3 regions of the Streptomyces sp. NPDC033966 genome follow, and region 2 is predicted to be linked to each of the others. Evidence: riboswitches for the same ligand, from Rfam matches in the RefSeq annotation. Region 2 holds a riboswitch; each other region holds the start of a gene.
The links. A riboswitch is a leader RNA that binds a small molecule or an ion and turns the genes downstream of it on or off. The one in region 2 is predicted to bind cobalamin.
Positions count from the first base shown of each region.

Region 1: it holds a riboswitch for cobalamin, as region 2 does, so the genes downstream of both, metE (5-methyltetrahydropteroyltriglutamate--homocysteine S-methyltransferase) here and ACZ518_RS07715 (ABC transporter substrate-binding protein) in region 2, are expected to answer to the same signal.
Region 3: it holds a riboswitch for cobalamin, as region 2 does, so the genes downstream of both, ACZ518_RS01420 (energy-coupling factor ABC transporter permease) here and ACZ518_RS07715 (ABC transporter substrate-binding protein) in region 2, are expected to answer to the same signal.

Region 1 is NZ_JBVIRQ010000009.1:292,449-302,136, forward strand. Features, by position in the region: gene ACZ518_RS25855 (GNAT family N-acetyltransferase) at 1-316, shown strand, start outside; gene ACZ518_RS25860 (LLM class flavin-dependent oxidoreductase) at 453-1,589, shown strand; gene ACZ518_RS25865 (NtaA/DmoA family FMN-dependent monooxygenase) at 1,617-3,002, shown strand; gene ACZ518_RS25870 (LLM class flavin-dependent oxidoreductase) at 2,999-4,045, shown strand; gene ACZ518_RS25875 (LLM class flavin-dependent oxidoreductase) at 4,058-5,176, shown strand; cobalamin riboswitch at 5,269-5,467, shown strand; gene metE (5-methyltetrahydropteroyltriglutamate--homocysteine S-methyltransferase) at 5,648-7,975, shown strand; gene ACZ518_RS25885 (enoyl-CoA hydratase) at 8,167-8,940, opposite strand; gene mmsB (3-hydroxyisobutyrate dehydrogenase) at 8,937-9,688, opposite strand, start outside.
Region 2 is NZ_JBVIRQ010000002.1:494,057-503,744, reverse strand. Features, by position in the region: gene ACZ518_RS07750 (serpin family protein) at 1-1,090, opposite strand, end outside; gene ACZ518_RS07745 (glycoside hydrolase family 18 protein) at 1,157-2,491, opposite strand; gene ACZ518_RS07740 (NAD(P)H-dependent amine dehydrogenase family protein) at 2,746-3,828, shown strand; gene ACZ518_RS07735 (carboxymuconolactone decarboxylase family protein) at 3,825-4,304, shown strand; gene ACZ518_RS07730 (GMC oxidoreductase) at 4,428-6,077, opposite strand; gene ACZ518_RS07725 (DUF4352 domain-containing protein) at 6,225-6,683, opposite strand; tRNA gene ACZ518_RS07720 (tRNA-Trp) at 6,814-6,890, shown strand; cobalamin riboswitch at 7,079-7,216, shown strand; gene ACZ518_RS07715 (ABC transporter substrate-binding protein) at 7,252-8,241, shown strand; gene ACZ518_RS07710 (FecCD family ABC transporter permease) at 8,238-9,257, shown strand; gene ACZ518_RS07705 (ABC transporter ATP-binding protein) at 9,254-9,688, shown strand, end outside.
Region 3 is NZ_JBVIRQ010000001.1:294,748-304,435, reverse strand. Features, by position in the region: gene ACZ518_RS01455 (polysaccharide deacetylase family protein) at 1-338, shown strand, start outside; gene ACZ518_RS01450 (YncE family protein) at 335-1,525, shown strand; gene ACZ518_RS01445 (EF-hand domain-containing protein) at 1,654-1,866, shown strand; gene ACZ518_RS01440 (PadR family transcriptional regulator) at 1,912-2,493, opposite strand; gene ACZ518_RS01435 (energy-coupling factor ABC transporter ATP-binding protein) at 2,519-3,346, opposite strand; gene cbiQ (cobalt ECF transporter T component CbiQ) at 3,337-4,086, opposite strand; gene ACZ518_RS01425 (energy-coupling factor ABC transporter substrate-binding protein) at 4,090-4,452, opposite strand; gene ACZ518_RS01420 (energy-coupling factor ABC transporter permease) at 4,452-5,150, opposite strand; cobalamin riboswitch at 5,180-5,405, opposite strand; gene ACZ518_RS01415 (flavodoxin family protein) at 5,538-6,257, shown strand; gene ACZ518_RS01410 (AMIN-like domain-containing (lipo)protein) at 6,284-6,799, opposite strand; gene ACZ518_RS01405 (SsgA family sporulation/cell division regulator) at 6,885-7,295, opposite strand; gene ACZ518_RS01400 (L-serine ammonia-lyase) at 7,704-9,086, opposite strand; gene glyA (serine hydroxymethyltransferase) at 9,396-9,688, opposite strand, start outside.

The DNA.
Region 1 (9,688 bases), on a different contig from region 2:
ACTGGGCAGGTACCTCGGGATCCGCCACGAGGGCCGGCTGATCGCGATGGCGGGGGAGCGGCTTCGGCCACCCGGCTGGACGGAGATCAGCGCGGTGTGCACCCGCCCCGGCCACCGGGGCCGGGGGCTGGCGACCCGGCTGGTGCGCGCGGTGGCCGCGGGCATACGGGAACGCGGGGAGGTGCCGTTCCTGCACACCGGGGCGTCCAACACCGCGGCGATCCGGCTGTACGAGTCGATCGGCTTCACGCTGCGCAGGCGGCCGCTGTTCCTCGCGGTCCGGACACCGGGCAACAAGGCTGCCGAATTCCCTTAATGCTGCGGTCATTGTGCCGCTGTTGCGTACGACGTAGCGTTTTTTCGAGCCGGTCCGAAGAATTCCCGGACCCGCTTCCCCAACCCCCCTTCTTTTCCTTCCTTCACCACGGTCGATCAGAAAGGCGTTGTTCGACGTGTCCGAACTGCACCTCGCCGTCGCGCTCGACGGCGCCGGCTGGCACCCGGCTGCCTGGCGGGAGCCGGGCGCCCGGCCCGCTGAACTGTTCACGGCCCGGTACTGGGCCGACGTCGTCGCCGAGGCGGAGGCCGGGCTGCTGGACTTCGTCACCTTCGAGGATGGTCTGGCCCTCCAGTCGTCCGCGGCGGCGGAACCCGACGCGCGCACGGACCGGGTGCGCGGGCGGCTGGACGCGGTGCTGACCGCCGCCCGGATCGCGCCGCTGACCCGGCACATCGGTCTGGTCCCGAGCGTGACGGCCACGCACACCGAGCCCTTCCACATCTCGAAGGCGATCGCCACGCTCGACTACGTCAGCCGGGGCCGGGCGGGCCTGCACGTACAGACCTCCGGACTGCCGTACGAGGCACGGCACTTCGGGCGCCGGGCGTTCCCCGCGCCGGTGGGCGAGCTGGCCGAGGAGGCCGCCGACCACGTGGAGGTGGTGCGCCGGCTGTGGGACAGCTGGGAGGACGACGCGGAGATCCGGGACGTGGCCACCGGCCGGTTCGTCGACCGCGACAAGCTGCACTACATCAACTTCGAGGGAGCGCACTTCAGCGTCCGGGGGCCGTCGATCACCCCGCGTCCGCCGCAGGGCCAGCCCCTGGTCACGGCTCCGGCCGGCACGACAGCCCCCCGGACCGGTCCGGTCGACCTCGTGTACGTCACCCCGCGCGACCTGGACGAGGCACGGGCCGCGGCCGCCGTGCCGGCCCCGCCGCCCGGCCCCCGGCACGTTTTCGCCGACCTCACCGTGTTCCTGGACGAGGACGGCCCGGCGGCCGCCGCCCGCCGCGACCGGCTCGACCGGATCGCGGGCGCCCCGGCCCCCACCGACGCCGCCACGTTCAGCGGGACCCCCGCCCAGCTCGCGGACCGGCTTCAGGAGTGGCGGGAGACGGGCCTGACCGGATTCCGGCTGCGTCCCGGCGTCATCGCCCACGACCTGCCCGCCATCACCCGCCGGCTGGTGCCCGAGCTCCAGCGGCGCGGCGTGTTCCGCAGTACGTACGAGGCATCCTCGCTGCGCGGGCTGCTGGGTCTGGAACGCCCCGCCAACCGCTACGCCGCCGCAGCCCTCACGGCCTGACCCCGGATCCGGAACCGGAAGGACACCATGAGCACCAAGCCGCTCAAGCAGATCCATCTCGCGGCCCACTTCCCCGGGGTCAACAACACCACGGTGTGGAGCGACCCCGCGGCCGGCAGCCACATAGAGTTCGACTCCTTCGTCCGCTTCGCGCAGACCGCCGAACGCGCCAAGTTCGACTTCCTCTTCCTCGCCGAAGGGCTCCGCCTGCGCGAACAAGGCGGGAAGATATACGACTTGGACGTGGTCGGCAGGCCGGACACCTTCACCGTGCTCGCCGCGCTGGCCGCCGTCACCGAGCACCTCGGCCTGACCGGCACCATCAACTCCACCTTCAACGAGCCCTACGAAGTGGCCCGTCAGTTCGCCTCGCTGGACCACCTCTCCGAGGGCCGGGCCGCCTGGAACGTGGTCACCTCCTGGGACGCCTTCACCGGGGAGAACTTCCGCCGCGGCGGATTCCTGCCCCGCGAGGACCGCTACACCCGGGCCCAGGAGTTCCTGGCCACCGCGACCGAGCTGTTCGACTCCTGGGACGGCACCGAGGTCACCGCCGACCCGGTCTCCGGCACCTTCCTGCGCGACGCACGCGCCGGGGCCTTCGCCCACCAGGGACGCCACTTCGACATCGAGGGCCACTTCAACGTGCCGCGCAGCCCCCAGGGCCGTCCGGTGTTCTTCCAGGCCGGCGACTCCGACGAAGGCCGCGAGTTCGCCGCCGCATCCGCCGACGCCATCTTCGGCCGGTACGCAACCCTGGAGGAAGGCCGGGAGTTCTACGCCGACGTCAAGGGACGCCTGCCCCGGCACGGCCGGCGCCCGGAAGAGCTGCTGATCCTGCCCGCCGCCACCTTCGCCCTGGCCGACACCGACGCCCAGGCCCGCGAACTCGCCCACGAGGTACGGCGCTCCCAGGTCAGCGGTGCCACCGCGATCAAGTACCTGGAACACGTCTGGAACCGCGACCTGTCCGGCTACGACCCCGACGGACCGCTCCCGGACGTCGACCCCGACCCCGGCGAGAACACCATCGCCCTCGGCCGCGCGAGCGTACGGCAGTTCCGCGACCCGCTGGCCACCGCGCGTCAGTGGCGCGAGCTCGCCGAGGCCAAGAACCTCTCCATCCGCGAGCTGGTGATCGCCACCACCGCCAAGCAGACTTTCGTCGGCTCTCCCGCGACCGTCGCCGAGTCCATCAACAGCCTGGTGCAGGCGGACGCCGCCGACGGCTTCATCCTGGTCCCGCACATCACCCCGGACGGACTGGAGGGCTTCGCCGACACCGTCGTCCCCCTCCTTCAGGAACGCGGAGTCTTCCGCACCGAGTACACCGGCACCACCCTGCGCGACCACCTCGGACTCGACGTGCCGGCGGTCCGGCCGGCCGGCGAGCGGCAGGCCACGGCCTCGTGAAGTTCCTGGCCATCACGCTGATCGTGCACGCCCCGGACCCGGTCACGGGCCGGCTGACCCCCGTCCGCACGCGGTTCCGCGAGGTCGTCGACAGCGCGCTGGCGGCGGAGGAGCTCGGCTTCGACGGTTTCGGCGTCGGCGAGCGGCACGAGCGGCCGTTCCTGTCGTCCTCGCCGCCGGTGGTGCTCTCCCACATAGCCGCGCTGACCCGCCGGATCCGGCTCTTCACCGCCGTCACCACGCTGAGCCTGCTCGACCCCGTCCGGGCGTACGAGGACTACGCGACGCTGGACCACCTGTCCGGCGGCCGGCTGGAGCTGATGATCGGCAAGGGCAACGGCACGGCCCAGCGGGAGCTGTTCAACGTCACGCCCGAGGACCAGTGGGAGCGCAACAGCGAGGGTTACGAGCTGCTGCGGCGGCTCTGGCGCGAGGACCGGGTGACGGCGGAGCCCCGGTTCCGGCCGGCTCTGCAGGACGCCCAGGTGCTGCCCCGCCCCGCTGGGCTGCCCCCGCGGGTGTGGCACGGCAGCGCGACCAGCCGGGAGTCCGTGGACCTCGCCGCCCGCTACGGCGATCCGCTGTTCTCCGCGAACGTCACCCATCCGATCGGCCCGTACGCCGAGCTGATCCGCCACTACCGGGAGCGCTGGGAGCACTACGGGCACGACCCGGCGCTCGCCGTGGTGGGCGCGGGTACGGCCGGCTTCCACGCGGCCCGCACCTCGCAGCAGGCGGTGGCGGCGTACCGGCCGGCCTTCGAGCAGTACCTCGCCTTCCACGAACACGCCGGCGTGGAACCGGTGTTCCCGCACCTGGACGACTTCGTGGAGCGCAGCTCCGCGCTGATCGGCAGCCCCCAGCAGATCGTCGAGAAGGTGCACCGCTACCACGAGCAGTTCGGCCACACCGTCCTGCACCTGCAGGCCGAGCCGGGCGGTCTCCCGCCGGCCGCCCACCGCGCCTCGCTGGAACTGTTCCAGTCCGAGGTCGCGCCGGCGCTGCGCCGCGAGATCCCCGATCCCCCCTTCGCCGATCTGTAAGGAGACCTGGCCATGTCCGGCATCCCGCTCGGGGTCCTCGACCTCATCCCGATCCCCTCCGGCTCCACCGCCGCCGACGCCCTGCACAACAGCATCGATCTGGCCCGGCAGACGGAACAACTCGGCTACGCGCGCTACTGGTTCGCCGAGCACCACCTCAATCCCGGAGTCGCCGGGACCTCCCCGGCAGTGGTGCTGGCCCTGACCGCCTCCGCCACCTCCACGATCCGGATCGGCTCCGGGGCCGTACAGCTCGGCCACCGCACGGCGCTGTCCACGGTCGAGGAGTTCGGCCTGATCGACGCCCTGCACCCGGGCCGCCTCGACCTGGGCCTGGGCCGCTCGGCGGGCCGGCCTCCGCAGCGGGCCGGGGAGGCGGAGCCCTTCGTCGGACACACCCCGAACGGGCTGCGCATCCCGGAGCGCTTCTCCTTCGCGCACGTGGCGGGCCATCCCCGGTTCGTGCTCCAGCAGAAGCTGCTGAACCTGCCCGGTGCCCAGCCGCAGGACTACGGCGAGCAGGTCGACGACGTCCTCGCGCTGCTGCGCGGCGAGTACCGGTCCGGCGAGGGCATCGAGGCGCACGTCGTCCCCGGCGAGGGGGCCGACGTACAGGTGTGGATCCTGGGCAGCAGCGGCGGCCAGAGTGCCGAGACGGCCGGCCGCAACGGCCTGCGGTTCGCCGCGAACTACCACGTCAGCCCGGCGAGCGTGCTGGAGGCGGCCGAGGGCTACCGGGCCGCGTTCAAACCCTCCGCCGAACTGGACCGCCCGTACCTCACCGTGTCCGCCGACGTGGTCGTGGCCGAGGACGACGCCACGGCCCGCGAACTGGCCGCCGGATACGCGCCCTGGGTACACAGCATCCGCACGGCCGAAGGCGCCATCCCCTTCCCGTCCCCGGGAGAGGCGCGGGCGCTGACGGGCCCCTGGACGGACGCAGACCGGAAGGTGGTGGCCGACCGGGTGGAGACACAGTTCGTCGGCTCGCCGCGGACCGTCGCCGATCACCTCGAACGGCTCCAGGAGGCCACTCGCGCCGACGAGCTGCTGATCACCACGATCACGCACGACCACGCCGACAGGGTCCGCTCCTACCGTCTCCTGGCCGAGGAATGGCGCCGCCGCTGACGCGCCCGCCGTCAGGCGCACGTCTCGTTTCACCATCCGAAACGTGGACATCTCTGTCGATGGCTTGGGCACACCCCGTAGGGTGGCCGGTGCAGCTGGTTCGCCCCGTCCGCCAGGCGGGATGCGTCGTAAGAGGGAACCCGGTGGGAATCCGGGACTGCCCCGCAGCGGTGAGCGGGAACGACCGCCGTCATACGCACTGGGTCCGGGACGGGCCTGGGAAGCGACGGCCAGTAGGTGCCCGCCGGGAGACCGGCAGGCGTGCCCGCGAGTCCGAAGACCTGCCCGTTGCCCGTGCCCGGCCCATGCCGTGCGCGGATATCCCGGTGACCTCGTGGGCGGGTCGGCGTACACAACGAGACGGGCGACCGCGCTTGCCGCGCGACGTCGCGACCGTCCGTTGCCGGTACTCCTTCGCGCCTTCGTCCCCTCGCCGGGATCTCAGGGATCCATCTCGCGAAGGAGATCTCCGTGACCACCAAGTCCGCAGCCGCGGCAGCAGGCGCCACTGTTTACGGCTACCCCCGCCAGGGCGGGAGCCGTGAGCTGAAGAAGGCCATCGAGGGCTACTGGAAGGGCCGTGTCACGGCCGAGGCCCTCCGCACCACCGCCGCGGAACTGCGCCGTACCAACTGGCAGCAGCTCGCCGGCGCCGGCATCACCGAAGTGCCCACCGGGGACTTCTCGTACTACGACCACGTCCTGGACACCACCGTCATGGTCGGCGCGATCCCCGCCCGGCACCGGGCCGCGGTTGCCGCCGACGCCCTGGACGGCTACTTCGCGATGGCGCGCGGGACGCAGGACGTGCCGCCGCTGGAGATGACCAAGTGGTTCGACACCAACTACCACTACCTGGTGCCGGAACTCGGTCCGGACACCGTCTTCACCGCCGATCCCGCGAAGCAGGTCGCCGAGCTCGCCGAGGCCCTCGCTCTCGGCCACACCGCCCGTCCCGTCCTGGTCGGGCCGGTCACCTACCTGCTGCTGGCCAAGCCTGCACCCGGTGTCGCAGCGGACTTCGAGCCGCTGACGCTGCTCGACCGGCTGCTGCCCGTGTACGCGGAGGTCCTCGGCGCACTGCGTGCGGCCGGGGCGGAGTGGGTGCAGCTGGACGAGCCTGCCCTGGTGCAGGACCGTACCCCGGCCGACCTGGGTGCGGCCGCCCGCGCGTACCGCGAACTCGGAGCCCTCACCGACCGGCCGAAGCTGCTGGTCGCCTCGTACTTCGACCGGCTCGGCGACGCCCTGCCCGTCCTGGCCAAGGCTCCCGTCGAGGGCCTCGCCCTCGACTTCACCGGCCCGGCCGCCGCCAACCTCGACGACCTCGCCGCCGTCGGCGGACTGCCCGGCAAGCGGCTGGTCGCGGGGGTCGTCAACGGCCGCAACGTCTGGGTCAACGACCTGGAGAAGTCCCTGGCCACGCTCGGCACCCTGCTGGGCCTGGCCGACCGGGTGGACGTATCCGCCTCCTGCTCCCTGCTGCACGTCCCGCTCGACGCCGCGGTGGAGAAGGACGTCGACCCGCAGATCCTGCGGTGGCTGTCCTTCGCCCGGCAGAAGACCGCCGAGATCGCGACCCTGGCGAAGGGCCTCAGGTCCGGCACCGCGGCGGTGGCCGGTGATCTGTCCGCCAACCGGGCCGCCCTCGCGTCCCGAGCGGCCTCCCCCATCACGCACGACCCTGCCGTCCGTGCCCGCACCGCGGCTGTGACCGACGCCGACGGCCGGCGCTCCCAGCCCTACGGCCGGCGAGCCGCCGCCCAGCGGGCCCATCTCGGCCTGCCACTGCTGCCCACCACCACGATCGGGTCCTTCCCGCAGACCGACGAACTGCGCGTGGCCCGCGCGGACCTGCGGGCCGGGCGGATCGACACTGCCGGGTACGAGGCACGTATCAAGGGTGAGATCGAGGAGGTGATCTCCTTCCAGGAGAAGACCGGCCTGGACGTCCTGGTGCATGGCGAGCCCGAACGCAACGACATGGTCCAGTACTTCGCCGAGCAGCTGACGGGGTACCTGGCCACCCAGCACGGGTGGGTCCAGTCCTACGGCACCCGGTACGTGCGGCCCCCGGTGCTGGCCGGCGACATCTCCCGCCCCGAGCCGATGACCGTCCGCTGGACCTCGTACGCACAGTCCCTGACGGCCAAGCCCGTCAAGGGCATGCTGACCGGCCCCGTCACCATGCTCGCCTGGTCCTTCGTACGGGACGACCAGCCCCTCGGCGAGACCGCCCGCCAGGTCGCTCTCGCCCTGCGGGACGAGGTGAACGACCTGGAGGCCGCCGGCACCGCCGTCATCCAGGTCGACGAGCCCGCTCTGCGGGAGACCCTCCCGCTGCGCGCCGCCGACCACGCCGACTACCTGGCCTGGGCGACCGAGGCGTTCCGCCTCACCACCAGTGGGGTCCGCCCGGACACCCAGATCCACACCCACATGTGCTACGCCGAGTTCGGCGACATCGTCCAGGCCATCGACGACCTCGACGCCGACGTCATCAGCCTGGAAGCCGCCCGCTCCCACATGCAGGTCGCCCGTGAACTCGCCGCCCACGGCTATCCCCGCGAGGCCGGACCCGGAGTCTGGGACATCCACTCCCCGCGCGTCCCCAGCACCGAGGAGGCGGCCGGCCTGCTGCGCACGGGCCTGGAGGCCATTGCGGCCGAGCGGCTGTGGGTCAACCCCGACTGCGGTCTGAAGACCCGCGGCTGGGCAGAGACCCGTGCATCCGTGGAGAACCTGGTCGCCGCCGCCCGTGAGGTCCGCGCCGGCCTCACCAGCGGGGGCAACGGCTGACCCTCCGGGTCCGGGCCGCGCAGGCGGTCCGGGCCATAGCCAGAGCCCTGCCGCCCCGGATGTCGGGGGCGGCAGGGCTCTGAGGGTGGCTGATGCGGCGCGTGGGTCAGCCGAGGGCCGACGCCGGCTGTGGTGCGGCTGCCTCCGTACCGGCGGGGTCGGTACGGTGGGCCAGCAGCCGCCGGGCGCGCTCAGCTGTGGGTGAAGCGGGGCGGGCGCTTGTCGACGAAGGCGGACATGCCCTCCTTCTGGTCGGCGGTGGCGAACACCGCGTGGAAGAGGCGGCGTTCGAAGCGGACACCTTCGGCGAGGGTGGTCTCGAAGGCGCGGTTCACGGCCTCCTTGGCCATCATCGCGACCGGCTTGGACATCTCGGCGACGGTCGCGGCCACGGCGAGGGCCTCGTCGAGCAGGTCGCCGACGGGGACGATCCGGGAGACCAGCCCGGCGCGTTCCGCCTCCTCGGCGCCCATGGTGCGCCCGGTCAGGCACAGTTCCATGGCCTTGGCCTTGCCGACGGCCCGGGTGAGCCGCTGGGAGCCGCCGATGCCGGGGATGACGCCCAGCTTGATCTCGGGCTGGCCGAACTTCGCGGTGTCGGAGGCGAGGAGGATGTCGCAGAGCATGGCCAGTTCGCAGCCGCCGCCCAGGGCGTAGCCGGAAACCGCGGCGAGGGTGGGGGTGCGGACATCGCCGAGCCGGTCCCATGCCGTGAACCAGTCGGTGAGGTACATGTCCATGTAGCTGTGCGGGCGCATCTCCTTGATGTCGGCGCCGGCGGCGAAGGCCTTCTCGGAGCCCGTCAGGACGATGCAGCCGACCTCCGGGTCCCGGTCCAGTTCCTCCGTGGCGGCCACGACCTCCTTCATCACCTGGAGGTTGAGGGCGTTGAGTGCCCCGGGCCGGTTGAGGGTGAGGACGGCCACCCGGTCCTTGCGGTCGAGCAGGATGGTCTCGTAGGTCATGCGGGGGTTCCGTTCTGGTTCGGGCCGGCGGTGCGGAGGGTGCGGACGATCGCCGAGAAGTCGAGGTCCGCCCCCTCGGCGGCGGCGAACGCGGTGTACATCTCGGCGGCCTTGAGGCCCAGCGGTGCGTCGACCCCGCCGGCCCGCAGGGCGTTGGCGGCCAAGCCGAGGTCCTTGGCCATCAGGGGGGCGGCGAATCCGGGCCGGTAGTCGCGGTTGGCGGGGCTGGACGGGACCGGTCCGGGGACCGGGCAGTTGACGGTCAGCGCCCAGCACTGGCCGGACGCGGTGGAGGCGACGTCGTAGAGGGCCTGGTGGTCCAGGCCGAGGCTTTCGGCCAGGACGAAGGCCTCGCTGACGCCGATCATCGAGATGGCGAGGATCATGTTGTTGCAGATCTTCGCGGCCTGCCCGGCGCCCGCGGCGCCGCAGTGCACGGCCTTCTTGCCCATGGCGTCGAGCAGGGGGCGGGCGGCGGCGAACTCCGTTGCTCCGCCGCCCGCCATGAAGGTGAGCGTGGCCGCCTCGGCGCCCACCACCCCGCCGGACACCGGGGCGTCCAGCGCACGGTGCCCGGCCGCGACGGCCGCCTCGTGCGCGGTACGGGCGTCGGCGACGTCGATGGTGGAGCAGTCCACGAACAGGGTGTCCGGCCGGGCGGCGGCCAGCAGCCCCTGCTCGCGGTACAGGGTCAGGACGTGACGGCCGGCCGGCAGCATGGTGATCACCACGTCGGCTTCCGCGGCGG
Region 2 (9,688 bases):
CCGCCGCGTGGCGCACGCGGTAGGGGAAACGGGGCGCGCAACCGGCCGCGAAGCCGATCGCCGTCACCGCGGCGGCTTCGAAGCCCGTCGCGTGGAAGCGGGCGAGCGCCGACTGCCGCGCCGAGCCGATGGCCAGGGGGTCCGGGCTGATCCCGGGGAAGTGGCCGGAGCTGCTGTCCGAGGCGGCGCCCAGGCCGAACAGCCGGGCCTGCTCCAGGAGATCGTGGTCGGCACGGACCTCGAAGGCGGGTGTCTCGATGGAGAGCCGGGGCTCCGGCGACGTCGAGGGGACCATCGTGATGGACAGGCCCGGGCCGGGGCCGCCCGCGGGCAGGAGGCTCGCGGGCGTCGCCGGGCGCGCCCGGGTGACGGCCTCGATCCCGGTGCGGAGCACCTCGCCGGGCGAGGCCTCCGGCCCGCCCAGCACGAGGTGGACGTCCACCCCGGTGTCCCCGACCACCTCCGCCAGCGTGACCGGACCGCAGGGGCCGTGCGCCACCCGGACCCGGTCCAGCAGGGACGTGCTCCGGTGCAGCATGACCAGTTCCCGGCCGGCCCACGGACCGTCGTACACCTTGCCGGGCCACTCCTGGAAGGGCTTGATCCACTTCAGTCGCAGCGCGAGCGCGGAGGCCAGCACCAGTCGGACCGCGTCCGGGCCCTGCGGCAGCGCGATCGGCATGCGCTCGACGAGTCCGTCCGTACGCTCGGCGGTCCACGCGTCCAGGGTCTTGCCGTCGGTGTCCGGGTCGCCGGTCAGAGTGCCCCGGGTGCCCTCGGGGAGGCGGGACAGCCAGGGGGCCTCCAGGGGCAGGTCGGCCCCGGCCCACAGACCCGTCGCCTCCCGCAGGCCCCGTACGCCGGCCAGCCCGGCCAGCAGCTCGCGCGCGGCCTCCGCCGCGTCCTCGGGGGGTATGCCGAGCGCTTCGGACAGCTCCGCGCGGGCCGGTCCGGCCGCTCCGTCCGCCATCAGGGCCAGCAGGGGCCAGACCCCCGCCGCGGTGAAGACCGTACCCCCGTCCCCGCCGGAGGCTTCGGCGGCCCAGCGCGCCGTGAGCCGGTTGACCGCCCGTACTGTCGAGTTCCTCATGCCGCGGAGCGTACGTGCTGGGGCGCCGCCGAGCCGGACGAATTTCCTCGGCCCGGCGGCGCCGGTTCAGCGGCCGCGCAGGCCCTGGTCGACGGCGGTGGTCAGCTCGCCGTCGGCGGTGTCGGCGTCCAGGGACCAGAACATGGCGCCGCCCAGGCCCCGTTCGCGGACGTACCGGGCCTTCGCGCGCAGCACCTGCGGGTCGTCGTACGTCCACAGTGTGGTGCCGTCGAACAGCCAGGCGTGGCCGCCGCGCCGGTCGCGGTGCACCTGGAAGGTGCCGGAGGCGGCCAGCTTCCTCAGCTCCTCGTAGTCCTCGTACCCGGCGGCCCACTTCGCCGGCGCCGGTCCCGTGGCCGGCTTCCCCATGCCGTCCCCGCCGCCGGTGACCCCGGTCCAGCCCTGCCCGTAGAACGGCATGCCGACCACCAGCTTCCGCGCGGGCGCCCCGCGCCGCAGCCAGGAGTCCACCGTGGCGTCGACGCTGAAGTCGCCCCGGGCGTACAGCGCGGACTGCTGGGCGGTGGTCTTCTCCCCGGACACGTGGAAGTCGTAGCCCTGGAGGGTGACGAAATCGAGGTCGCGCATGATCCGGCGGACGTCGAAGCCCGCGTCGATCTTGGCGGGGGCGGCCGGGGCGAAGGCCGTCAGCTCGTACGGGCGCCCGTGCTCGCGCCCGAACGCGTCGAGCTGGGTGCGGAACTCGTGGACCAGCTCGGCGAAGTTGCGCTTGTCCTCCGGCCGGAACTTCGTGTCGGTGTCACCCTCCGAGCCCGGCCACTCCCAGTCCAGGTCGATCCCGTCGAAGACCCCGGCGGCGGCTCCGGCCCCGCCCCGGGCGCCGTCCTGCGGGAGGTCGCCCTTGAGGTAGAGGTCGATGCAGGAACGGACGAGGGCCTTGCGGGAGGCGGGGGTGAGGGCCGCGTCCGAGAAGTGGGTGGACCAGCTCCAGCCGCCCAGCGAGATCAGCACCTTGAGCCCGGGGTGCTCGGCCTTGAGCTCCTTCAGCTGGTTGAAGTTCCCGGCCAGCGGCTGGTCAGCGGTGTCGGCGACCCCGTCCACGGAGTGCGCCGCGTCCAGCGGGCGCGCGTAGTCCGCCCAGGCGTCGGCCTCGCCGGCCACGTTGCCCGTGAAGCACTTGCCGTCGGCGCCGATGTTGCCGAAGGCGTAGTTGACGTGGGTGAGTTTGCCGGCGGTGCCGTTCGCCTCCAGGTCCTGGACCTGGAAGTCCCGCCCGTAGACGCCCCATTGGGTGAAGTAGCCGACCTTCCGGTACGAGCGGGCGTGCCCGCCCGCGGCGTCCCGGTCCCCGTTCCCGGCCGCCGCGGCGGGCGCGAAGGCGGTCAGCAGGGAGAGGGAGCAGGCGGCGACGGCCAGCCGGCCGAGGGTGCTGCGGCGCATGGGGTGCATGGGGCGCGTGGAACGCATGGGCTTCCTTTGCGGATGCGGGGAGTGGTGCTCCTGAGCCGTGCGGGGACGGGCGCGGCCCTGCACCGGCGGCGCCCGTCCCACCCGGGAACGTATTGGTCTGGACCACCCGGGTCAAGGGGGCGTTCACCACGGCCGCGGACCGGGCGGTGACCCGCTGGGGACCCGTCCGAAAAACCTCCTTCACGACGCTGGGCACCTCCACGCCCCCTCGCTACCCTCCGCGCATGATTCCCACGGTGGTCTGGGGCACCGGCAACGTCGGCCGCGCGGCGATCCGCGCCGTCGACGCCCACCCGGCGCTCGAACTCACGGCAGTCATCGTCCACGACCCCGCGAAGACCGGCCGCGACGCCGGCGAACTCGCCGGACTCGGCCACCGGCTGGGGGTGGCCGCCACCGACGACATCGAAGCGGTGCTCGCCGCCCGCCCGGCCGCCGTCGTCTACGCGGCGTCCGGCGACATCCGCCCCGACGGGGCCCTCGCCGACATCAGCCGCGCCATCACCGCCGGCGCGGCCGTCGTCAGCCCCGCCCTCTACCCCCTCTACGACCACCGCAGCGCCCCACCGGAGTTCCGGGACCCCGTCCTGGCCGCGATCGCCGAGGGCGGCGGCTCGCTCTTCGCCTCCGGCGTCGACCCCGGCTGGGGCAACGACGTGCTCCCGCTGCTGATCAGCGGCCTGGGCACCACCGTGGACGCCATCCGCTGCCAGGAGATCTTCGACTACTCCACGTACGACCAGCCGGACTCCGTACGCCACCTCGTCGGCATGGGCCACCCCATGGACCACGAGCCGATGATGCTGATGCCCTCGATCCCCACCATGGTGTGGGGCGGCCAGATCCGGATGATGGCCCGCGCCCTCGGCGTCGAGCTCGACGAGATACGCGAGACCTCGCAGCGCCGCGCCCTCGACAGCACGGTGAACACCCCCTCCATGGGCGTCTTCGAGGCCGGAACCCAGGGCGCCATCCGCTTCGAGGTCCAGGGCATCGTCGGCGGCGAACCCCGCATCGTCATCGAACACGTCACCCGCATCCACGCCTCCTGCGCCCCCGACTGGCCCGTCCCGCCGGAGGGCGGCGCCGGAGCCCACCGGGTGGTCATCGAGGGCCGCCCCCGCATCGAGGTGACCGTCGAGGCCACCGACGAGGGCGGCAACCGCTCGGCCGGCGGGAACGCCACCGCCGTCGGCCGCCTGGTGGGGGCCATCGACTGGCTGGTGGCCGCGGAACCCGGCCTCTACGACGCCCTGGACGTCCCGCTGCGGCCCGCAGTCGGCAAACTCGGAAGGAAGCAGCCATGAGGATCGACATCCCCGACGGACAGCACCCGATCGAGTACGTGTGGGGGGACATGGTCCCCGGCATCGGCATGGCCGCCGCCAACTTCTCCCTCTCCGTCTACGCCCACACGACGCTCGGCCTGCGCGAGTTCGAGGCGGCGCGGCTGCGCATCGCGCAGATCAACGGGTGCGTCTTCTGCCTCGACTGGCGCACCGACCGGGACGGGGAGAAGGTCGAGGAGGAGTTCGCGGACGCCGTCACCGCATGGCGCACCACCACGGCCTTCGACGACCGCACCCGGCTCGCCGCCGAGTACGCCGAGCGCTACGCCCTGGACCACCACAACCTCGACGACGACTTCTGGGCGAGGATGACCGCGCACTACAGCCAGCTGGAGATCGTGGAGCTCAGCATGAGCATCGGCTCCTGGCTGGCCTTCGGCCGGCTCAACCACGTACTGGGCCTCGACAGCGTCTGCGTGCTGCCGGGCGGCTGAACCGTGACGCCCCGGCGCCCGCGGCACGGCCCGGGGCCGCCCGGAGGATCCGGACGGCCCCGGGAACCGGTCCGCTCAGAGAGCTGCTCAGGGACCTGCTCAGGGGCCTGCTCAGGGACCTGCTCAGAGGTCCGTGGCGATGATCTTCTCGATGTTGCGCTCGGCGAGGGCCGTGATCGTCACGAACGGGTTGACGCTGGTGTTGCCGGGGATCAGCGCTCCGTCGATGACGTACAGGCCCGGGTGCCCGTGCAGCCGGCCGTAGTTGTCCGTGGCCTTGTTCAGCACCGCCCCGCCCAGCGGGTGGTACGTGAGATGGTCGCCCCAGACCTTGTTGGTCCCGAAGAGGTCGGTCCGGTAGATCGTCCCCTCCCTGGCGTTGATCTTGTCGAAGATGGTCTTCGCCATGTCGATCGAGGGCTGCTTCCACGCCGTCTGCCAGTTCAGCTCCACCTTCCCCGCCGCCGCGTTCCACGAGAACTGCGCCCGGTTCGGGTTCCTGGTGATGGAGAGGTAGAAGGACGCGTACGTCTCGATCCCCGTCGGCAGCGGGGCCACCTCGGCGAAGGCGCCGCCCGCGTCCCAGTTGTCGATGCCGCCGCAGGGGATGGAGGCCTGCACCTTCCCGGTCGGGTCCCACATGTGGTTGGCGCGGCCGCACATGACGTTGCCGTTGTCGCCCCAGCCCTTGCCCACCTCCTCGTTCAGGTTCGGCAGTGCGCCGGTCGCCTTCAGCCGGACCAGCAGCTTGCTCGTCCCCACGCTGCCGGCGGCGAAGAACACCCGGTCGGCGGTGACGGTCTTGGTGGCGACGACGTCCCCGGTGGTGGCGAGCTGCTCCATGACGACCGTGTAGCCGCCACCGTCCGAGGGGGAGACGGTGGTGACCCGGTGCAGGGGCGAGACGGTGACCTTCCCGGTCGCCCGGGCGGCGGCCAGGTAGGTCTGCTGGAGGGACTTCTTGCCCGCGTTGTTCCCGTAGAGGATCTCCCCGTCGACCGCGGACTTGGGGACGGTGCCCGCCACCTCCTTCTTCATGTAGTCCCAGTCGTAGACGTCGGGGACGAAGACGAAGGGGAACCCGGAGCGCTGGGCGTGCTTGCGGCCGACGCGGGCGAACTGGTAGCAGTCCACCGTCTCGAACCAGTCGGGGTCGATCAGACCCACCCCGAGCCCGGCGTTGGCCCGCGGGTAGTAGGTCCCGTACATCTCCTCGGCGTCCACCGAGGGCAGGATCGCGGCGAAGTTCTGCCGCTTGGGGGTCACGGCCATGCCGCCGTTGACGAGCGAGCCGCCGCCGACGCCCCGGCCCTGGTAGACGATGATGCCGCCCATCTCCTCGGCATCGAGGATGCCCGTGTAGCGGGGGACGTCCTTGTCGATGGGGAAGCCGAGGAAATTGCTGAGCGGCGCCTTGGTCCTGGTGCGCAGCCAGTACGAGCGGTAGTCGGGCCTGGTGGTGTTGGCGAAGATCTTGCCGTCGCTGCCGGGGGTGTCCCAGGCCATGCCCATCTCGACCATGTGCACGGGGACACCGGCCTGGGCGAGCCGCAGCGCGGCGACGGAGCCGCCGTAGCCGGTACCGATCACGAGGACCGGGACGCGGGCGCCGGATTCGATGGGCCCGGCGGCGGTGGTGGTGGCCGGTTCGGCATGGGCCGGGGTGACGTTGACCGCCAGCGCCATCGCTCCGAGAATAGAACCAGTTCCAGCGATGAATCCGCGGCGGGTGACACCTCTGGATACCTTGCTGTGCAGGTTTTTGTCACTCATGTGACGTTCCTCACTCTCGATGGAGTGGGAACAAGTTCTACTGGTGAAAGCCTGCTAAGTCACTACACGCGTCGCGGTGACTTCCGGCTGATTCCGTTCCATGGGGCGCTGCCGAGAGCGCTGCTGCGGGCGCTGCGGCCGCAGGGCTCAGGACAGGCTCCAGTGGCCCACGTCGTCGCCCAGTCCCCGGTCCAGCGCGAACTGCACGGCGGCGAGGCGGGCGCCCTCGGGAAGCCGGAAGGTGACGAACCCGGACGCCGAATCCCCGGGCACCAGGGTGACGGTGTCCGGCAGGCTCGGCCCGGCACCGGTCGCGGTGCCCGTCCCCGTGAACCGCTGCCCCTCGGTGTCGAGCAGGTGCGCGGCCGGCGCGGGGGAGTCCTCGTACGGCACCGTCCCGGTGTTCTCCAGCCGCAGCTCCACCGCCACCAGCCGGTCCGGTCCGGCGCTGCCCGCGGGGTCGACGACCCGGGTCAGGGTCACGTCGAGCCGCTCCCCGGCCCGGTCCCCGTCGAGCGAAACGGTCTCCCCGGACCCGTCGGGCCCGGCACCGACGAGCAGCAGCACGAGGAGGGGCCCCAGCAGGCGCCCCGGACGGTGGCGCACGACGCCTCCCAGGCTCGGCGGTCCACCCCCTCCCCGCCCACGATCCTCCGCCCGCCCCGCTCCCGCCACCGGCGACGCGGAAAATGGATTGGATCTTCCGGCCGCTTCATGGCAGGGTGTGACCCACCGAAGGGGTATAGCTCAGCTGGTCAGAGCGCTGGTCTCCAAAACCAGATGTCGTAGGTTCGAATCCTGCTACCCCTGCCAAGCCTGAACGGGCATTTCTTGTCGAAAGGACCCCGGGAGACCTCTCCCGGGGTCCTTTTTGTCGTCTGGTGGGGACAGGGTGGGGACAGGATCCTGGAACGGCTCGCCCACCCCGGTGAGAAGGCCCCCGAACCATCCGGGTGGCCCGCCACCCCTCCGCCGCCCCTTCCGGGGGTGAAGATCGCGTCTGGCAGACTTGGCCTGGTTGTCCCGGCGGTGCAGGACAGGAAACCGGTGTGATTCCGGTGCGGTCCCGCCACTGTGACCGGCCGCCGCGTGCGCGCGACGGCCGGGAGTCAGACACTGACGCACCGCCTCTTCACTTCGACCGGGGACGAGGATCCCCCGGAGAGGCCTCACCATGTCGCGTGTCCGCGCCGCCGTGCGCTCCTTCCTGCCCTTCGCCCTCGTCGTGCCGCTCGCCGCCTGCGGCGGGCCGCCCGGGGCCGAGCGGTCCGCCGCCGGGGCGCAGACCGCGCCCGGGTTCCCGTACACCGTCACCAACTGCGGTGTCAGCAGCACCTACCAGGCGCCGCCCGAGCGCGCCGTCACCATGAACCAGCACGCCACCGAGATCATGCTCGCCCTCGGGCTCCAGGACCGGATGGCCGGCACCGCCTACCTCGACGACTCCGTGCTGCCCGCCTACCGGCCCGCCTACGACAGGATCAAGGTGCTGGCGAAGGAGTACCCCTCGAAGGAGGTGCTCCTCGGCGCCAACCCCGATTTCGTCTACGGCGGTTACGCCAGTGCCTTCGACAAGGGGCAGGGGCGGGACCGCGAGGGGCTGGCCAAGGCCGGCATCGGCTCCCGGCTGAGCGTGGAGTACTGCACCGAGGGCCCGGTCGGGCTCGAACAGCTGAAGACCGAGATCACCGAGGTCGCCCGGACCTTCGGCGTGCCCGAACGCGGTGAGGCCCTCGTCCGGGAGGAACAGCGGCGCGTCGACGCCGTCAGCGCGCGGGTGAAGGACCGGGCCCGGCCGTCCGTCTTCGTCTACGACTCCGGCGAGGCCTCCGCCTTCACCTCGGGAGGCAACGGCATCGGCAACGAGATCGTCTCCCTCGCCGGGGGCGCGAACGTGTTCGCCGACCTCAAGGACACCTTCGGCGACGTGCCGTGGGAGAAGGTCATCGAACGCGGACCCGAGGTCGTCCTCATCTACGACTACGGCGGCACCACCGTGGAGGCCAAGAAGCAGCGCCTGTTGAACGACCCGGCGCTCGCGCAGGTTCCCGCGGTGAAGAACCGGCGGTTCGCCGTGCTGCCGCTCTCCTCCGCCGTGCTCGGCGTGCGCGTCGCCGACGCCGTCGAGTCCCTGGGCCGCCAGCTGCACCCCGACGCCCCGTGAGGCGCGGACTCGCGCTCGTGCTGCTCGCCGCCGCGCTCACCGCCTCGGCGGTGGCGGGGCTGGCCCTGGGACCCGTACGGATCCCACCCGGCCAGGTCGTCGACATCGTCCTCGGCGGCCCCGGCGCCCGCGGGGCCTTCGCCTCCATCGTGTGGGACGTGAGGATGCCGCGGGTACTGCTCGGGGCGGTCGTCGGGGCCGGACTGGCCGTGGCCGGCGTCGTCCTCCAGGCCCTCGTGCGCAACCCGCTCGCCGACCCCTTCCTGCTCGGCGCCTCCTCCGGGGCCTCGGCGGGGGCGGTGCTGGTCATCGTGTTCGGTGCGGGCGCCGCCGGAGTCGCGGGCGGGATCGGGCTGCCGGCCGCCGCCTTCGCCGGGTCCATGGCCGCGCTCGTCGCCGTCTACGCCATGGCCCGGCGCGGCGGCACCATGACCACCGGCCGGCTGATCCTGGCCGGGGTGGCCGTGCAGTACATCCTGTCCGCGCTGACCAGCCTGGTCCTGGTCCTCTCCGCGCACCCCGACCAGATCCGCACCGCGCTGTTCTGGACCCTGGGCGGCCTCGGCGGGGCGCGCTGGGACGAACTCTCCCTGCCGGCCGTCGCGCTGCTCTTCGGCACGGCCCTGCTCACCGCCCTGGCCCGGCCGCTGGACCTGCTGCTCGCCGGGGAGGAGGGCGCGCGCACCCTCGGCCTGGACACCGGCCGGTTCCGGGCCGCCGTGTTCGTGCTCTCCTCCCTCGTCGTCGGGGTGCTCGTCGCCTACAGCGGGGCCATCGGCTTCGTCGGCCTGATGGTCCCGCACGCCGCCCGGATGGCCGTCGGCGCCGGCCACCGGGCGCTGCTGCCCGTGGCCGCGCTCGCCGGGGCCGTCTTCCTGGTCCTGGCCGACCTGGTCGCCCGTACGGCGGCGGCTCCCGAGGAGGTCCCGGTCGGGGTGGTCACCGCGCTGGTGGGCGGGCCCTTCTTCCTGTGGATGCTGCGCAGGACCAGCCGCACCGAGGGGGTGGCGGGATGACGCGCGGACCGGCGGAACTCGCCGTCGAGGCCCTGCGTTACGAGGTGGACGGGCACACGCTGCTGCACGGGATCGACCTCACCGCCCGCCCCGGCGAGACGGTCGGCGTGGTCGGGCCGAACGGCAGCGGCAAGACCACCCTGCTGCGCTGCGTCTACGGCACCCTGCGGCCCACCGCCGGCCGGGTGCTCCTCGACGGCGCCGACGCCGGGGCGCTGGGCGCCAAGGAGCGCGCCCGGCGGGTGGCGGTGGTCCCGCAGGACGCCACCGGCACCTTCGGGCTGACCGTCCGCGAGGTCGTCGCCATGGGCCGCAGCCCGCACAAGCGCTTCTGGGAGCAGGACGGCCCGGAGGACCGGCGGCAGGTGGCCGGGGCGCTGGAGCGGGTCGGCGCGGCCGGCTACGCGGAGCGGCGCTTCGAGGAGCTTTCC
Region 3 (9,688 bases), on a different contig from region 2:
AGATCACCGGCTGCGCCCAGCGCCTCAAACGGCTCACCGGCTCCATCGGCACCTGGTTCCGCCCCTCGCAGACCCAGTACGCCACCCCCCTCGTCCGGACCCTCGCCCAGCGGGCGGGCTATCCGCACGTCCTCTCGTACGACGTGGACTCCCTCGACTTCACCTCGCCCGGCGCGGCGGCCGTCATCCGCAACGTCACCGGGACGATCCGGCCCGGATCGGTGGTGAGCCTGCACTTCGGCTACGCGGACACGGTCGACGCGATGCCGCCCCTCCTCGAAGAACTCGCGCGCCGCGAACTGCGCGCGGTGACCACCACGGAGCTGCTGACCTCATGAAGACCACCCGCCTTCCCCGGAAGGCCGCCGTGCTGCTGGCCGGTCTGGTCCTCGCCGCCCTGGCGGGCTGCGGATCGGCAGACAAGGCCCCCGCCGAGGCCCTCGGCACCAAGGGGCCCGCCAAGCAGCCCGTCAAGGCCGTCCCGGCCGTGCCACCGGGCCTGGCGGGGATGCCCCCGCTGCTCGATCCCCACGACGTGTACGCCGCCGACCGGCCGAACAAGCTGTCCCCGGTGGTCAAGGACTTCCCGTCCCGGGTCTACGTGCCGAACACCAACTCCAACACGGTGTCCGTCATCGACCCGGCCACGTACAAGGTCATCGACACCATCCCGGTCGGCGTCCAGCCGCAGCACGTGGTGCCCTCCTGGGACATGAAGACCCTCTGGGTCAACAACAACCGCGGCCACACGCTCACCCCGATCGACCCGGCCACCGGCGAGGCCGGCAAGCCCGTCGAGGTGCACGACCCGTACAACCTGTACTTCACCCCCCACGGCAAGTACGCCGTGGTGATGGCCTCCATGGACCGCGAGCTGGTCTTCCGCGACGCGCACACCATGGACCGGGTGAAGACCGTCCCCGTCACCTGCTTCGGCGTCAACCACGCCGACTTCTCGGCGGACGGCCGCTACTTCATCGTCAGCTGCGAGTTCTCCGGCGAACTGCTCAAGGTCGACACCGAGAAGATGGAGGTGATCGGCCAGCAGAAGCTGCCCTTCGAGGGAGCCATGCCGCAGGACGTCAAGATCTCCCCGGACGGGAAGACCTTCTACGTCGCGGACATGATGGCGCACGGCATGTGGGTGCTCAGCGGGGACAAGTTCGACGTCCCCAAGCTGCTGCCCACCGGCAAGGGCTGCCACGGCCTGTACGTCAGCCGCGACTCGCGGGAGATGTACGTCTCCAACCGGGGCGAGGGCAGCATCTCGGTCTTCGACTTCAAGGAGAACCGCCTCACCAAGAAGTGGAAGCTGCCCGACGGCGGCAGCCCCGACATGGGCGGGGTCTCGGCCGACGGCCAGGTGCTGTGGCTCTCCGGCCGCTACAACTCCGAGGTCTACGCCATCGACACCGTCACCGGCAAGCAGCTGGCCCGCATCCCGGTCGGCGGCGGCCCCCACGGCCTCGCCGTGTACCCGCAGCCCGGCCGCTACTCCCTCGGTCACACCGGCATCTTCCGCTAGCGGACGCGGCGGTCCCGGACATGGCGGCAGGTACGGGTGAAGGGACCCGAACGGGACCCGCGGGAGCCTGCGGCGCCCCGGGCCGCTACCCTGAGCCGGTCAACAAGCACCGAGAAGGGGTGGACCCAGTGGCTGACATCGAGAGCGCACGGGCGACGTTCGACAAGTTCGACGTGAACGGTGACGGCTTCGTCACGGCCGACGAGTACAGCGCGGCCATGAAGGCGATGGGTGACCACTACGTCACCGCCGCGGTCGCGGACTCCGTGATCGCCGCCAAGGACAGCGACGGCGACAAGCTGATGAGCTTCGACGAGTTCTGGGCCTCCCTGAACAAGTAAGCGCGGCGCGTCCGCCTCCGCCCCGCCCGCCGGGGCGGGGGCGCGTCAGGCCCCGCCCTCCGGCGCCTGGGCCCGCGCCGGGCCCTCCACCTCGGACAGGGCCTCCACCTCGGACAGGGCCTCCTCCAGCCAGCTCAGCCAGAAGCTCTCCAGGGCGATGCCGCCGTGCAGCACGAGCCGGCGCAGCCGGTCCGCGGCCGCGTCCCGCCCCGCCGGGAAGTCCTTCGCCTCGATGGCCTCGTACGTGGCCAACTGCGCCCGGTGCAGCTCCAGATGGCGCCGCAGCTCCGGCCCCAGCCGCTGCGGCCCGACCACCGCCGCCGCGCGGATCCGCAGCAGCAGCGCGTCCCGCACCGGCTTCGGGTCCTGGCTCTCGTCCACCCACCGCGCCAGCTCCGCGCGGCCGTCGGGCAGCACCTCGTACTCCTTCTTCTGCCCGCGCACGGGCACCTCGCTGGGCAGCGCCCGGATCAGCCCCGCCTCCTCCAGCCGCCCCAGCTCCCGGTAGATCTGCTGGTGCGTCGAGGACCAGAAGTAGCCGATCGACTTGTCGAACCGCCGGGTCAGCTCCAGCCCCGACGAGGGCTTCTCCAGCAGGGCGGTGAGGATGGCGTGCGGCAGCGACATGCCGCCATCGTAGGTCGCCCCGCGCTCAGCCCAGCGCCGCGAGTTCCTCCGGGGTCCGCGGCCCGGGCGCCCCGTCCGCCAGCACCCCCCGGGTCCGCAGGAACGCCCCGACCACCGGCGCCCAGGCCGACCGCAGCCCCGCCGACGCCAGCAGCTCCGGGTCCGAGAGCAGTTCCCCGGCGGGGCCCGTGCGGATCCCGGACGGGGTCAGCACGGCCGCGTCGTCGGCCCAGCGGACCGCGAGGTCCACGTCGTGGGTGGCCATGACCACCGTGGTGCCGGCCGCGCGCAGGCCCGCCAGGACGTCCAGGAGGCGTTCCTGGCCGTCCGGGTCGAGCCCGGCCGTGGGCTCGTCCAGGATCAGCACCCGCGGGGCCATCGCCACCGCGCCCGCGATCGCCGCGCGCTTGCGCTGCCCGTACGACAGCAGGTGCGTCGGGCGGTCCCGCAGCGCCGTGATGTCCAGCGCGGCCAGCGCGCCCTCCACCCGCTCGCGGACCTCCGCCGCCGGCAGGCCCAGGTTCATCGGGCCGAAGGACACGTCCTGCTCCACGGAGGCCGCGAAGAGCTGGTCGTCCGGGTCCTGCACCACCAGCTGCACCGAGGTCCGCAGCCGGACCAGGCCCTTGCGGTCGTACGCCACCTCCGTGCCGCCGAGCCGCAGCGCCCCCGAGCCCGGCCGCAGGCCCCCGCTCAGCAGCCGCATCAGCGTGGTCTTGCCGCTGCCGTTGCGGCCCAGCAGCACCAGCGCGCGGCCCTCGGCGATGCCGAAGTCCACCCCGGACAGCACGGCCGGGCCGTCCTCGTACGCGTACCCCGCGCCGACCAGCTCCACCAACGGGGTCACAGCCACAGCTCCTTCAGTACGAGGGTCCCCGCGACCAGAGCGGTCAGCAGGGCGGCGGACCCCGTCAGGAACCGCCAGGACAGCGCCGCGTCGGGCACGAGCACCCGCAGCGCGCCGTCGTAACCGCGCCCCGCCAGCCCCTCCTGGAGCCGGGCCGCGCGGTCGAAGGCCCGGACGAACGAGGTCGCCGCGAGCCCGGCCAGCGAACGCCACACCGCCGCCCGGCCCGTCTGCCCGAGCCGGGCCGCCTGGGCGCGCCTGACCTGGGCCATCGAGTCCAGCAGCAGGAAGCCGATCCGGTACATCACCAGGGCCACGTCCACCACCGGCGCCGGCACCCCGGCCCGCACCAGCCTGGGCAGCACGTCCGAGACCGGGGTCGTGAAGGCGAACAGCAGCACCCCGAGCGAGGCCGACGAAGTGCGCAGCAGCAGCTCCACCGCGTGCCGGGGCCCGTCCGGGGCGAGGGCGAGGAACCCGTCCGGGCCGCCCACCGACACCAGCAACGGCAGTGCCCCGGTCACGCAGAAGCCCAGCGGGATCCGGAAGGCCCGCCACAGCTGCCGCCCGGCCACCCCGGCCGGCCCGAGCAGCACGGCCAGGGTCGCGGCGGCCACCAGCGGCCCGCCCGGCCAGGGCGGCAGGCACACCGCGGTGACGGTGAGCCCGAGCCCCAGCAGGGCCTTCTCCAGCGGGTGGCGGCCCCGCCAGCGGCTGGAGTGGGCCGCCACGTCGATCGGCAGCACCGGCTACGACTCCGGGGTCGGGCGGGCCGGCTCGGCCTCGGCCTCGGCCTCGGCCCGCGCGAGGGCCTGCGCCGCGCCCTGGCGGCGGCCCTTGCGGACGCCGAAGTAGTAGGCGAGCACGCCCGCCCCGAGTGCCGCCTGGAGGGCGAACAGCGCGGACTCGACCTCGCCCGACGGGGGCTCGTACAGCGGGGAGAACCAGGGCTCGTAGTCCGGCTTCAGCTCGGTGATGGCCGCCTCGGCCTGAGCGTCGGAGCCGGTGAACGGCTCCTCCTTGCCGTCGCCGAGCCCCAGCGCGAGCGGGATGACGGCCAGCGCCGCCACCAGGAGCAGCAGCAGGGTGTTGATCTTCGCGTTCCTGCTCATCAGAGCGCCGCCTCCTGCTTCGCCTGCTTGCCGCCGGTCAGCTTCGCGACCCCGAGCCGGACCAGGTCGGACTTGCTGGACTGCATCAGCAGCCGCATCACGAGCACCGTCAGCAGGCCCTCGCTGATCGCGAGCGGGATCTGGGTGACGGCGAAGATGCCCGCGAACTTCTCCAGGGAGCCCGGGAAGCCGCTCGCCGGGTCGGGGAAGGCCAGCGCCAGCTGGACGGAGGTCACGCAGTAGGTGACCAGGTCGGCGAAGAACGCGCCGGCGAAGACGGTCACCATCAGCGGCACGCCGGACTTCCGCAGCAGCCGGTAGACCCCGTAGCCGGCCCAGGGCCCGGCGATGGCCATCGAGAAGACGTTGGCGCCCAGCGTGGTGAGCCCGCCGTGGGCCAGCAGCAGCGCCTGGAAGAGGAGGGTGATCGTGCCGAGCACCGCCATGATCGGCGGCCGGAAGAGGATGGCCCCGAGCCCCGTCCCCGTCGGGTGCGAACAACTGCCCGTCACGGAAGGGATCTTCAGGGCGGACAGGACGAACGTGAACGCGCCGGACGCCCCGAGCAGCAGCGTGCTCTCCGGGTTCGCCTTCACCTCGCGGGTCAGCGCGCGGACCCCGTGGACGACGAAGGGGGCGGACGCGGCGCCCCAGGCGACCGCGTGCAAAGGGGGTAGGAACCCCTCGGCTATATGCATGGGTTGGGAGACCTCTCCAGCACCTCGTGGATGGACGACGCGCCCCGGCCGGTCTCCTGGCTCACGGGTACTGATGCCCTGGCTCCGCCTTCCCGGGACCGTGCGGTCTCCCGCGCGGGCCCAGTGGCTTCCCGCGGTGGGGGCACCTCCCGGACGGAGTCTGGGGGAGAGTGGAGCCGGACTTCCCGATCACAGTGGCGAGGGCCGCACCGGTCTTCCACCGGTTTCCCGAACACCAAGGCCAGACGACCCTAGTCGCCCGCACGGACCGTCACAACCCGGACCGATCCGGCCACCCCGGCCGCCACCCGGCCGCCGCCCCGCGGCACACCCCGGACGGGCCAGGCCCGCTGGCCCGCCCGCCGGGCGCCCGGCACGGTGGAGGACATGGCAGCCGACCAGAGCCCCCGCTACGAGGACCTCTCCGCCGTCTTCGTCAACTGCACCCTCAAACGCTCTCCCGAGACCAGCAACACCGAGGGCCTGATCGCGAAGAGCCGGGCCGTCATGGAGTCGGCGGGCGCCCGCACCTCGCTGATCCGCGCCGTCGACCACGACATCGCCACCGGCGTCTGGCCGGACATGACCGACCACGGCTGGGAGAGCGACCAGTGGCCGGTCCTCTACAGCCAGATCATGGACGCCGACATCCTGGTGCTGTGCGGCCCGATCTGGCTCGGCGACAACAGCTCCGTCATGAAGCAGGTCATCGAGCGGCTCTACGCCTGCTCCTCGCTGCTGAACGAGCAGGGCCAGTACGCCTACTACGGGCGCGTCGGCGGAGCGCTGATCACGGGGAACGAGGACGGCGTCAAGCACTGCGCCATGAACATCCTCTACAGCCTCCAGCACCTCGGCTACGCCGTCCCGCCCCAGGCCGACGCGGGCTGGATCGGCGAGGCCGGCCCCGGCCCCTCCTACCTGGACCCGGGCTCGGGCGGTCCCGAGAACGACTTCACCAACCGGAACACCACGTTCATGTCGTGGAACCTGATGCACCTGGCGGCGCTCCTCAAGCGCGCCGGCGGCATGCCGGCCCACGGCAACCAGCGATCCCTGTGGGACGCCGGCTGCCGCTTCGACTTCCCCAACCCCGAACACCGCTGACCGGGCGGCTCCGGGCCGTCCGCGGGTCAGCAGGTGTCGGGGTGCGGGAAGTCCAGCACGAGCCGCTCGGGCGAGTGCAGGACGGAGGTGTTGTAGGTCGGCTGGGTGTCGAAGGCGGCGCCGAAGGTCACGTACCCCTCGTAGTCGCCGGTCATGGCCATGCCCTTGAGCTTGCTGAGGTAGATCTTCTGGAGCCTGGGCCCCTGGTAGACGTTCTGCCCCGCGTCGTCGTGCCCGGCGGCGGGGTGCAGGCGGATCTCCAGGAAGTACTTCCCGGCCAGCGGCACGGGCTTGCCGGACCCGTCGTAGACCAGCTGGGACACGGGAGTGACGGTGACCGGGGGCACGTAGCCCTGGAGGTCGATGACGAGCCGGTCGTACGTGCAGTGCCCGCCCCAGCGGGCATTGACGACGAGCGGCGTCTGGGTGCTGGTGGTGGTCGTGGTGGCGGCGGACGCCGGCGACGCGGAGAGCGCGAGCCCGGCGGTGAGCAGGGCGCCCGTGGCGAGGGCCACGATCCGGCGGCGGTGCGGGTGACGCATGATGTCTCCCCGGTTCCGTGAGACGGGGACTGCCTGTCATCTCATAGGACACCGCCGGAGGGCGCGCGGTTCCGCGCGCGCCGCCTCAGTGCGCCAGCAGCGCGCTCAGCTGTGCGTCCAGGTCGTAGTGCCGCCGCTCCTGCCCGCGCGGCACCAGCTCCGTCATCCGCCGGCACAGCTCGCGCACGTCCTTGGCGCGGGCGGAGACCACGCAGCTCTGCCCGCCGTTGCTGAAGCCCAGCAGGACGCGCGGCTCCGAGCCGCTCCACCGCGGCCACACCTGGATGTCGCCCTCGCCGGTGGCGGCGCTCTGCCCGTCGAGCAGCAGCTCCCGCGAGAACACCCAGCGGGCGAGGTGCGTCCCGGCCCCCCGGAAGTCGACGGCCACCTCGTACGGGCGGTCCGTGCGGTAGACGAACCGGCCGGTCAGGGGCACGGACAGGGGGGCGGCTTCCAGCCGCAGCGGCAGGAGTCTCTGTTCGGTGATGGTGGCCATCGGCGGCTGCCTCTCGTCGCGCGTGGGGTCTTCCCGCGCCCCTCCCGGCACGCTATCCGCGGCCCGGGGGCGCGCCGCGGGGCCGAAGGTCCCGAGCCGCCGGGCCGCAGGGCCTCTTTTCGGCCGGGCGGCGCGCCACGGGCATGCGGAGGGCCCGCCCTCCGGGGGGAGGGCGGGCCCGGTGTCCGGTGGCGGCGGTGCCGCGCGGCCGGCCGCTACGGCAGCGGGTTGCAGATCAGCGCGTCGTGGTTGTCGGACCGGCCGATCGCGGTGGAGCCGGATCCGTCGGCCTGGGCGCCGTTGTTCTGGTGCGACGCACCGAAGCCCGACGCGACCTGCTGCGCGGTGGAGGAGTTGCCGAGGTTGCTGCCGCCGGCGCCGGCCCCGTTGTGTTGCGTACTTCGCGGATCAGCACTCGATGACGTTGACCGCGAGGCCGCCGCGCGCCGTCTCCTTGTACTTGATCTTCATGTCGGCGCCGGTCTCCTTCATGGTCTTGATGACCTTGTCGAGGGAGACCTTGTGGCTGCCGTCGCCGCGCATCGCCATCTTCGCGGCGGTGACGGCCTTGACGGCGGCCATGCCGTTGCGCTCGATGCAGGGGATCTGGACGAGGCCGCCGACCGGGTCGCAGGTCAGGCCGAGGTTGTGCTCCATGCCGATCTCGGCGGCGTTCTCGACCTGCTCGGGGGTGCCGCCCAGCACCTCGGCGAGGGCGCCCGCGGCCATCGAGCAGGCGGAGCCCACCTCGCCCTGGCAGCCGACCTCGGCGCCGGAGATCGAGGCGTTCTCCTTGAAGAGCATGCCGATCGCGCCCGCGGCCAGCAGGAAGCGGACCACGCCGTCCTCGTCCGCGCCGGGCACGAAGTTCACGTAGTAGTGCAGGACCGCCGGCAGGACGCCCGCAGCACCGTTCGTGGGGGCGGTCACCACGCGCCCGCCCGCCGCGTTCTCCTCGTTGACGGCCATCGCGTAGATCGTCGTCCACTCGCTGCGGTGCATCATCGGGTCGCCCTCGGTGCGCAGCTGGCGCGCCGTGGACGCGGCGCGGCGCTTGACGCGCAGGCCGCCCGGGAGGATGCCCTCGCGGGACATGCCGCGCGAGACGCAGGACTGCATGACGCGCCAGATCTCCAGGAGGCCCTCGCGGATCTCCTCCTCGGTGCGCCAGGCCTTCTCGTTCTCCAGCATCAGGGAGGAGATCGACAGACCGGTCTCGTTGGCCAGGCGCAGCATCTCGTCGCCCGAGCGGAAGGGGTACTTCAGCACGGTGTCGTCGAGCTTGATCCGGTCCTCGCCGACCGCGTCCTCGTCCACGACGAAGCCGCCGCCGACCGAGTAGTACGTCTTCTCCAGCAGCGGGGCGCCGGCGGCGTCGTACGCGAAGAGGGTCATGCCGTTCGCGTGGTAGGGCAGCGAGCGGCGGCGGTGCAGGATCAGCTGGCTCGGCTCGTCGAAGTCGATCTCGTGGGCACTGCCTATCTCCGTACCCAGCAGCCGCAGCTTGCCGCTCTTGCGGATGCGCTCCACCTCGTCGTCGGCGGTCTCGACGTCCACGGTGCGGGGGGAGTGGCCCTCCAGGCCGAGCAGGACCGCCTTGGGCGTGCCGTGCCCGTGGCCGGTCGCGCCGAGGGAGCCGAAGAGTTCCGCCCGCACGGAGGCGGTCTGGGCGAGGACGCCGTCCTTCTTCAGCCGCGTCACGAACATGCGCGCCGCGCGCATCGGGCCGACCGTGTGGGAGGAGGACGGGCCGATGCCGATGGAGAAGAGGTCGAAGACGGAGATGGCCACTGGCGGACTCCCTTGTCTGCTCGTGGGGTGGGGAGGGGGCAGGGGTGTGGTGATCAAGACGGGGGATCTGCGGATTTTGTCCGGCAGACGAGCGTAACGCGTGGAGATGAACGGTTCGCCTCCCGGACGGGGCCGACGGACGTGAGCCGGGTCGCGTTCCGGTGCCGGGAGGGCCCGCAAGGGCGTGCCGGGGGCCGTGGCGGCCGCCAGGAGGGTGTGCGGGCCGCCGGAGAGCACCCGTACGGGTGCGGGCGGTCATGAAAAGGGCCCGGCCTTGTGAAGAACAAGGCCGGGCCCCCGGAGCCGTCCCTAGAGCGACGGGTACAGCGGGAACTTCGCGGCCAGGGCCGAGACGCGCGCCTTGAGGTCGGCGGCGTCGTAGCTCGGCTTCAGCGCCTGCGCGATGATCTCGGCGACCTCGGTGAAGGCCTCGGCGTCGAAACCGCGGGTCGCGAGGGCCGGCGTACCGATCCGCAGACCCGAGGTGACCATCGGGGGCCGCGGGTCGTTCGGGATGGCGTTGCGGTTGACCGTGATGCCGACCTCGTGGAGGCGGTCCTCGGCCTGCTGGCCGTCCAGCTCGGAGTTGCGCAGGTCGACCA